DNA from 3 places in the Pedobacter sp. KH_004 genome. Region 2 is predicted to be linked to each of the others. Evidence: riboswitches for the same ligand, from Rfam matches in the RefSeq annotation. Region 2 holds a riboswitch; each other region holds the start of a gene.
What was found. A riboswitch is a leader RNA that binds a small molecule or an ion and turns the genes downstream of it on or off. The one in region 2 is predicted to bind S-adenosylmethionine.
Positions count from the first base shown of each region.

Region 1: another riboswitch for S-adenosylmethionine. It lies ahead of AC3ITD_RS07030 (O-acetylhomoserine aminocarboxypropyltransferase/cysteine synthase family protein); the one in region 2 lies ahead of AC3ITD_RS08175 (SusC/RagA family TonB-linked outer membrane protein).
Region 3: another riboswitch for S-adenosylmethionine. It lies ahead of metH (methionine synthase); the one in region 2 lies ahead of AC3ITD_RS08175 (SusC/RagA family TonB-linked outer membrane protein).

Region 1 covers NZ_CM174519.1:1,674,575-1,677,748, forward strand. The annotation lists gene AC3ITD_RS07025 (homoserine O-acetyltransferase family protein) at 1-259, opposite strand, end outside; gene AC3ITD_RS07030 (O-acetylhomoserine aminocarboxypropyltransferase/cysteine synthase family protein) at 320-1,651, opposite strand; SAM riboswitch class I at 1,944-2,054, opposite strand; gene AC3ITD_RS07035 (hypothetical protein) at 2,247-3,174, shown strand, end outside.
Region 2 covers NZ_CM174519.1:1,906,378-1,909,551, reverse strand. The annotation lists gene AC3ITD_RS08175 (SusC/RagA family TonB-linked outer membrane protein) at 1-1,481, opposite strand, end outside; SAM riboswitch class I at 1,822-1,922, opposite strand; gene AC3ITD_RS08170 (peroxiredoxin family protein) at 2,015-3,174, shown strand, end outside.
Region 3 covers NZ_CM174519.1:5,204,224-5,207,397, forward strand. The annotation lists gene AC3ITD_RS22445 (hypothetical protein) at 1-146, shown strand, start outside; gene AC3ITD_RS22450 (Bax inhibitor-1/YccA family protein) at 186-929, shown strand; SAM riboswitch class I at 1,219-1,322, shown strand; gene metH (methionine synthase) at 1,458-3,174, shown strand, end outside.

The DNA of each region.
Region 1 (3,174 bases), 230 kb from region 2:
TCGCACAAATAATATAATGTTCTTCCGGATTAAACAAAGCGTTTTGCCCAAACAAACCTTCCCACCACTCAAAAACATCGGCATTTGCAGTTAAAGCATGGCAAACCCAAATTACATTGTCTTTTTTTGTATTTAATTTTCCATAAGTTTGATAAGCGATTTGCAGGTTTCGAATTTTCTTGCCGCTTTCTAACTTAAACTGTTTGGGATAACTATAAACCCCAACCTCTGAAGAGGTCTTTGAACTTCTATCGGTCATATTATTGACTGTAAATTTTTAAACATGTTTTGTTGCAACCCTTTTAAGGGATGGATAGTATTAGGCTTGTAAACTTTCAGTAGTTGCGTGAGCGCTGATAGTAGCAAAAGCCTGCTCAAAATCTGCTTTAATGTCATCGATATGCTCAATACCAACTGAAACCCTCAACGCATTTGGTTTTACACCTGCAGCTAATTGTTCTGTTTCACTTAGTTGTTGATGTGTGGTTGCCGAAGGCTGAATAATCAGCGTTTTAGCATCGCCAACATTTGCCAAGTGAGAAACCAGTTTTAGCTGATCTATAACTTGAGTTGCGTTTTCCTTGGTGCCATTTAACTCGAAAGATAAAACACCACCGAAACCATTGCTCAAATATTTTTTTGCCAGATTATTGTATTTGCTGCTCGCTAAACCTGGATAATGAACTTCTTTAACAAGCGGATGATTTTCTAACCAGGTGGCCAACTCCAAGGCATTATCTACATGGCGTTGTACACGAAGAGATAACGTTTCCAAACCTTGCAATAAAAGGAATGAATTGAAAGGCGAAAGGGCGGGACCCAAATCTCTTAAACCCTCAACCCGAGCACGAATGATGAATTGAATGTTACCAAATGGGCCGCCGATGCCAAAAACATCATTAAAAACCAATCCATGATAGCCTTCGGATGGTTCGGTGAACTGCGGGAATTTTCCGTTGCCCCAATTATAATTTCCACCATCAACAATTACGCCTCCAATGCTGGTTCCATGTCCGCCAATCCATTTTGTTGCAGATTCTACCACGATATTAGCGCCATGTTCCAAAGGTTTAAATAAATAACCTCCAGCACCAAAAGTATTGTCCACGATGAAAGGAAGATCGTATTTCTTCGCAATTGCTGCAATCTTCTCAAAATCAGGAATGCTGAAAGCCGGATTTCCAATGGTTTCTAAGTAGATCGCTTTTGTTTTCTCTGTTATCTTTTGCTCAAATTCTTCAGGCACATCTGGATTTGCAAAATCTACATGTATGCCCAGGCGTTTGAAAGCCACCTTAAATTGATTGTAAGTTCCTCCGTAAATATGTGTTGAGGAAACAATGCTATCTCCCGCTTCTAAAATATTATGCAATGCAATAAACTGCGCCGCCTGACCAGATGCTGTGGCTAACGCTGCAACGCCGCCTTCCAACGCCGCAATTCTTTTTTCAAAAACATCAGTCGTTGGGTTCATCAAACGCGTATAAATGTTGCCAAATTCTTTTAAGGCGAAAAGATTAGCGCCATGTTCGGCATTTTTAAATCCATAAGACGTAGTTTGATAAATTGGAACTGCTCTTGATCCTGTAGTTGGGTCTATTTCCTGGCCAGCGTGTAACTGTAGTGTTTCAAATTTATATGAAGTTGACATAATTCTAAATGATTGATTAAATGAATGTTGAAGATTGATTTCAAGCTTATGGTTATAAAATTTATCACCATAAATCAAGATAATTTTCTAGGGCGTATCCCGATCTATCGGGACCTTCCAATTTGAAAAAGAAACAAAGGAGGAAGATTTTTTAAATTACTGTATGCAACAGCACATACAAGTAGTCGCCCGCATATCACAACAAATCAATGAAATAGAAGAGTTCTCTACCTGATTGAGGTTTAGCTTAGGTTCGCCTTGCGATTGAAGATTTAGTATTTTCATCAGTTATAATTTATATCTCCAAATAACACCATGTTACTTGGTCAGGAATTGGCACCTTCTCTTTCTGAGGGTTGCCAGTGGGTCACGGAGCCAGTCTCTCGCCACTTCTTTATAAATCAATCCGATTAAAGATTGACTTTTATTCAGTTGTTAACCAAATAATATTTCAAATATCTAATTTAATTTCGAAACAACAAAATTAAATTCTGATAATTTGTTAAGTACTTGTGAATCATACACGTAATTTTAAATTGAAATCATAAAATAAACTTAACCTTAAAAATTTTATTTTTGTGATACCTATCTAATCATGATGAAAAAAATAAAATCTATTTCCTTAGTACTGCTAATTGCAATATCAGGATTAACAGCTCAGGCACAATTTGGGGGATTAAAAGACAAACTATTAAAAGTTGGAACGTCTCAAGGTGCTAAAGCTCTTGGTGTTGATAAATTTTTAAAGCAACCCGCTGCTATTACTACAGCATTTGAAGATGTAAACAGAGCGGGTGAAAAAATGCCTGATTTTAATGCCAAGGCTAAATTTCAGCCGCTATATTTATTGCCTAAAAACCCTGATGGCGGTTTCGTATTATGTGAAGGGTTTTATGAAATGACCAATAAGAGCTACTGTTTAAAAGCTGGAACTTTTGCACCTTCGAAAGGGGATGGCTATATGTTTGCTCCTGTTTTGGGTCCGAAAGAAGAGATTGTGGTTTCAATTTTAAAGAGCGCCGAGAAACATCCAGAGGTGGAACAGCATGATATTCAAATTTTGCTTTGGACGATTATTGCCAGAACAAAATTTGCAGATTATGCAGGAACAGTAAAGCTAACAGCATTAAAACTTTTAACGCCGAAACAATTGACCCAACTGGAAGGCGGCGCCTTAGGTATTTTACCTTTCGATGTTATGGAAAAAGCTAAAGATCAGCTTCCCTCAGGGATTAAAGCTGTTTTCGAGGCTGAAAACAATATCCGTCAGTTGGTTTCTTCTGGCAACTATACCTATGCCGATATGGAAAAATACGCCATTATTGCAGGTATGGCGCCAACAAGGGCCGATGTACCAAGTGGCATTTGGACAAAACATCCTGACGGTTATTACGTTCGTTATTTTCCATCTGGTTATTCGGTTACTAAAGTTCAGGTTTATGTGCCGAAGGAGTTGTTGGCGAATGGAAACAAAATTGTTTATGATGCTGCCGGCGATATTGCTTGTCCTGCAAATACTGGTT
Region 2 (3,174 bases):
TCATTATAATAGTCTGTTCCCGAACGGAAGTTAAAGTTAAGACCGTCAGTAATTTTATAATTCAGGCCAATGTTTCCGATAATCCTGTTCCGGTTTTGGGATACTGTATTTTCATAGGCCACCCAGTACGGATTACTGTAGTAACTGTTGTTCCAGTTGAAAGTGTTTCCGTTTTCATCCCGGTAGTTTTTCAATTGATTAATGTCTACCTGTCTGCCAAACCAGGTAAACTGAAGCATGGTACTGGTCGACCTGGAACCGCCTGTTCCTGGTAAGTTGTCAGAACCAAGTTTACTGTAATTTGCATTTGCTGTTAGAGTTAGCTTTGGCGTAATCCGTAGGGTGGTGTTCAGAGCAAACGAATTTTTATCCTGCCCGGAGTTAGGCACCACACCAACCTGTTTTAGATTGTTGTAGGATAATCGGTAATCAAATTTCTCTCCTGCATCTTCAACGGCAATGCCATTGGAAAGAGAATAACCAGTTTCAAAAAAATCACGAACATTATCTGGATTGGCTACAAATGGAACGGCTACTCCTTTTGAAAAAAACTGGGGAATCAGCCTGCCATCCATTCTCGGGCCCCAGCTTTCATCAACACCGTCATTCGTTCCGGCACCCTTGCCATCTACATAGCTAAACTTGCCTTCTGATCCCTGACCAAAAACATCCTGGTACTTTGGCAGTGTAAGTAAACTTTCAATAACCCCATTGGAGTTAAAACTGACCCCCAAACCCTTTTTCGATTTTCCGGATTTTGTTTTGATAATAACTACTCCGGCCGCTGCCCTTGAGCCGTACAAAGCCGCTGCGTTAGGGCCTTTAAGCACACTGATCGATTCTATATCATTTGGATTGATATCGGAAATTGTATTTGCGTAATCTCTCGCGCCAGCGGAATTGAGCTGCGAATTATCCACGGGTATACCATCCACTACAAAAAGTGGTTGGTTATTGCCAGAAATAGAAGTCTCTCCTCTAATCACTATGCGGGAAGAACCCATATCGCCCTGGCTATTGGTCACCCTCACGCCGGCAACCTTACCCGCCAGCGCATTTACCAGGTTGCTTTCCCTCGCTTCAGTCAAGCTCTCACCTTTGAGCTCCTGTACGGCATAACCGAGCGATTTTTTTTGTCTCGAGATACCCAGAGCGGTAACCACAACTTCATCCAAAGCATTATCCGCATCATTTAAAACTACGTTGAGCACCTGTGTATCGCCAGATACTTCCACTTCTTTAGTGGCGAAGCCGATATAAGAAAATACCAATGTGCTTTTGCCAGTTACCGTAATGGTAAAACTGCCGGCACCATTACTTGTTACTGCCTGTTTGGTACCTTTTACAAAAATGGAAACACCGGGCAGAGTTTCTCCTGATGAACTTTTAACCGTGCCTGATATGGAGATGTTTTGTGCACGTACGAATGGGGAAAGCAATAGCAGAAATAATATTGCCGGAAGCTTAATCTTGTTGAACATAATAGATATTGTTGATGATTAATTAAGGGATGATGTCGCGAAATTTAGGCAAAGCTCTTCCACTCCGCTTTTGACGAATTTTTAACACACTGATAATGAAAATTTAAGTTTTTGTGGTATTTGCTGACTTTAGTCTATACAAATACCCGTTCGCATTCGGTCTCTTTTATTTAGGTTTGAAATGAATGCGTAAATTGATTTTTGCTCGTTAGTTTTTTCCATTTAATTTATTTTTCTGATAGATCAACACTTATCAATTGTAGCAATCCGCTTATAAAAAAAGCACTCCTATAAATCAGGAGTGCTCTCATATTCATCAACAATGATTTGGCCTTCAACTGACTTAACTATCCCAGACTTTCCGGGATGGAATTAGCACCATACCTAAGGCTGGTTGCTAAGGTTTCACAGGGCCATTCCCTCCACCTTTCTTGATAAGTATTTTAAAATAACTGGCGCAAAGATAATAGAAAAATCATATTGTCTAGTAATTCTATAGATTTTGTTGAAATATTTTTTTCTTAAGGCTAATCATGCCTACATTTGCGCTGTTAATTGATCAACATCCCATGAAAATAAAATATATTTTAATAGTTGTAGCGGGACTTTTCCTACAGAATACATCAGCGCAATCAAAAAATGAAATCAAAAGCAATAGTGTCGGATCTCCGAAATCTTTTCAGGCAGATGGAATCTGGAGAGGTGTCTTTAATCTCAAACCCGGTGTTGAAGTACCATTTAATTTTGAAATTAAAAATAGAAACGGTGATCAACCCTTTCTCAGCTTTTTAAATGCCGATGAGCGCTTCGACGGGGGAGTTGTAAAAAGGAAAGGAGATTCATTGTTGATTAACCTGGATCAGTTCGACAATGTTCTTGCTTTTAAAATCCAGAAAGATTCACTTGTCGGCGTATTGAAGAGACAGGATGGATCTGGAAAACCACTGCCCGTGTATGCCAGTAAAGCAAAGCAATATCGTTTTGCAACCAGTGGTCAGGCACCAGATGCAGATTTTTCTGGAAAATACGATATTGTTTTTCAGTCACAGAATGGCAAAAGTGAAAATGCGGTAGGACTTTTTAAGCAGGCCGGAAATAAAATTACAGGTACATTTCTCCGCATTACCGGCGATTCCCGCTATCTTGAAGGCAGTGTTGAAGGAAACCATTTTTACCTTTCCGGTTTCATCGGTTCGAGTCCTGCTTACTACAAAGGCACATTTTCAAAAGACGGTAAAATTGTGGGAGAAGTAGTGAGTGCAAGGGGGAATACGCCCTTCACCGGAACTCAAAATCAAAATGCGGCTCTCCCGGATGCGACCAAATTAACTTTTTTAAAAGAAGGGTATAAAACGCTCGACTTTTCGCTTCCGGATGTTAATGGAAAGAAGATCTCGTTAAAGGATGAGAAATTTAAAAATAAAGTTGTGATCCTGACGATTACCGGAACCTGGTGCCCTAATTGTGTAGATGAGGCAGCATTCATCGCTCCATGGTACAAGGAAAATCGCAGTCGTGGCGTTGAAGTTATTGGCATTCATTATGAGCGGCAATTGGATTCGGCTTATGTAATAAAAGCATTAGGAAGATTCCGCGATAAGTTCGGCATTGAATATGATCAGGTGATTGCTGGCAAACCGGATAAAAAACAGGTTGCAGAATCACTTCCCGGATTAAGTAATTTCCTTTCTTT
Region 3 (3,174 bases), 2.2 Mb from region 2:
AACACGTTATTTCCGAATTTAAAGACAATAATATAGATTACTATATCAATTTCGGAGGAGCTTTTGATAATCTGCCTTGGCGTACACTTAAACCGCTACAGTTCTTTAAAAAAGTTGAAGAACTGCTGACAAAAAGATTAAACTAAATTGTTATTTTTAAAATTATTTAAATACGCAAAATTAAAATGGAACAACAAAATTATAATTATCAAACCGATAGTGTCTTTGTACAGGAAAACTCTGTATCGAAAAAGTTTTTTGCAAACGTATTCCTGTGGATGTTTGTAGCGTTGGCTTTATCAACTCTATCTGCTTTTTATATTTCAAACACGGAGTCGGCATTAAGATCTTTAATAGACTTTGAAACTGGAAGAAGAACTGCGTTAGGTTATGTGGCCATGTTTGCGCCACTTGGGCTAGTTTTAGTAATGGGAGCTGGCTTTTCGAGACTATCTTATGGCGCCTTGTTAGGTGTGTTTGTGCTGTTTTCTGTGCTGCTGGGCGTAAGTTTGAGTTTCATTCTCTTAATTTACACTGGCACATCGATTATAACTTGTTTTGCTGCCGCCGCAGGTATTTTTGGTATAATGGCTGTAATGGGCTATACAACAAATATAGATTTGAGTAAGTTTGGCCCAATTTTAATGGTTGGTGTTGCCGGTTTATTTATAGCCAGTATTGCAAACATGTTTATCAAAAGCGAACAGTTTAGCTTAATTATGGCATTTGTTGGTATAGCTGTTTTTACAGCACTTACTGCATACGATGTTCAAAAAATTAAAAGAATTGGAATGGGAATTGAAGAAAGCGGAGAATCAATTCCATCTGCTGATACAAAGAAATTAGCTATAATGGCAGCTTTATCGCTATACCTTGATTTTATTAATATCTTCCTTTTCTTGCTACGTATTTTCGGAAGTAGAAAATAATGAGCAAGTTTTTGGTAATCATGTTTTTCATTTTAGTTGGCGGCATAATTGAGGCAATTACTGTAACTTATATTACAGATCATGTATTTTTTAGTTGTTTGCCTAGTGCATTTTGGATGGGATATTTGATTACCTACTACAACAAAAGATTTATAAAAAGAGAGGTTGTTTAAAGCCCTCATACAAAACAATATTCTTAAGGCTGTGCAAATTTGCATGGCCTTTGTAATTTTATTTGGTAGCGGAGCGATAATTTTTGGAATTGATGTTGCTTTGTTGCATTTTTGTACGCTTATTAAGAAAGACGGAGGGATTAGACCCAACGAAGTCTTAGCAACCTGTAACCTACAAGGTGCTAAATTCTATTCTGCAACTGGCAGAAACAGATAAGTTTAGGATTACGATTCTCGTACCAACTTTTTAAATAAGCTTTTTGAGATTTTAGATTATAGATGTGAGATTTGAGACTTGGTACGCAAGACTGAATTTCTCATAGCTCACATCTCCAATCTCACATCTAACTACAGAATGAGCATAAGAGAAGAATTAGAAAAGCGTATTTTGGTAATTGATGGTGCGATGGGTACCATGATTCAACGTTATACTTTAACTGAAGAGGATTTTAGAGGGGAACGTTTTAAAAATCATCCATGTGATGTAAAAGGCAATAACGATTTGCTCAACATCACTCGGCCTGATATTATTAAAGCCATACATCTTGAATATTTAGCCGCTGGTGCGGATATTATTGAAACCAATACCTTCAGTACACAAAGAATTTCTATGGCTGATTACCAGATGGAAGATCTTTCTTATGAGTTAAGCTTTGAAGGTGCGAAGGTGGCAAAAGAGGCTGCTACTGAATTTATGGCTGCTAATCCTGATCGGAAATGTTTTGTTGCAGGCGCAATCGGGCCAACCAACAGAACCCTTTCTATGTCACCAAATGTAAACGACCCAGGTTTTAGGGCGGTTTATTTTGACGAACTTGAAGCGGCATATTATGAACAGGTTCGCGGTTTGGTAGATGGAGGTTCTGATGTGCTTCTCATCGAAACCATCTTCGATACACTAAACGCAAAAGTGGCCATTGTGGCCATCAAAAAATATGAGGAAGTAATCGGTCGTAAGCTCGAAATTATGATTTCGGGAACCATTACCGACGCTTCTGGAAGAACGCTTTCCGGTCAAACAGCAGAAGCTTTCTTAAATTCGGTGATGCATGCAAAACCTTTGAGTATTGGTTTTAACTGCGCTTTAGGGGCTAAAGAAATGCGTCCGCACATCGAAGAACTGGCTACAAAAGCGGGATGTTATGTTTCTGCTTACCCAAATGCCGGCCTCCCGAATGAGTTTGGTGCTTATGATGAACAACCGCACGAAACGGCTCATCTGGTCGACGATTTTATTAAATCTGGATTTGTAAATATTGTGGGTGGCTGTTGCGGCACCACTCCTGATCATATTGGCTGCATTGCAAAGAATGCTAAAAAAGCTTCGCCACGGAAATTGCCAACCATTGAGCCTTTTATGCGATTGAGTGGATTGGAGCCTGTAACGATAACGCCAGAGAGTATTTTTGTAAACGTTGGCGAAAGGACAAACATCACCGGATCTCCAAAATTCTCGAAGTTAATTTTAGGTGGCGACTACGAAGCGGCCTTAGCTGTGGCCCTACAACAGGTAGAAGGTGGAGCGCAGATTATTGATGTGAACATGGATGAGGGCATGCTCGATTCTGAAGCTGCGATGACGAAGTTTTTGAATCTGATTGCCTCCGAACCGGATATCGCCAAATTGCCTATCATGGTCGATTCCTCTAAGTGGTCGGTGATAGAAAATGGATTGAAGTGTTTGCAAGGGAAAGGTATCGTTAATTCTATTTCACTTAAAGAAGGCGAAGATAAATTCCGTGAAAGCGCCCGCAAAATTATGCAATATGGCGCTGCCGTTGTTGTAATGGCTTTTGATGAACAAGGCCAGGCCGATAACTACGAGCGTAGAAAAGAGATTTGTAAACGAAGCTACGATATTCTTGTACATGAAATCGGTTTTCCTCCAGAAGACATTATTTTCGATCCGAATATCCTTACCGTAGCCACAGGTTTAGAAGAACACAATAACTACGCGGTCGATTTTATTAATGCGACCCGTTGGATCAAAGAAAACCTACCACATGCAAAAGTAAGTGGGGGTGTATCAAATATTTCCTTTTCATTTAGAGGAAATAATGTTGTTCGCGAAG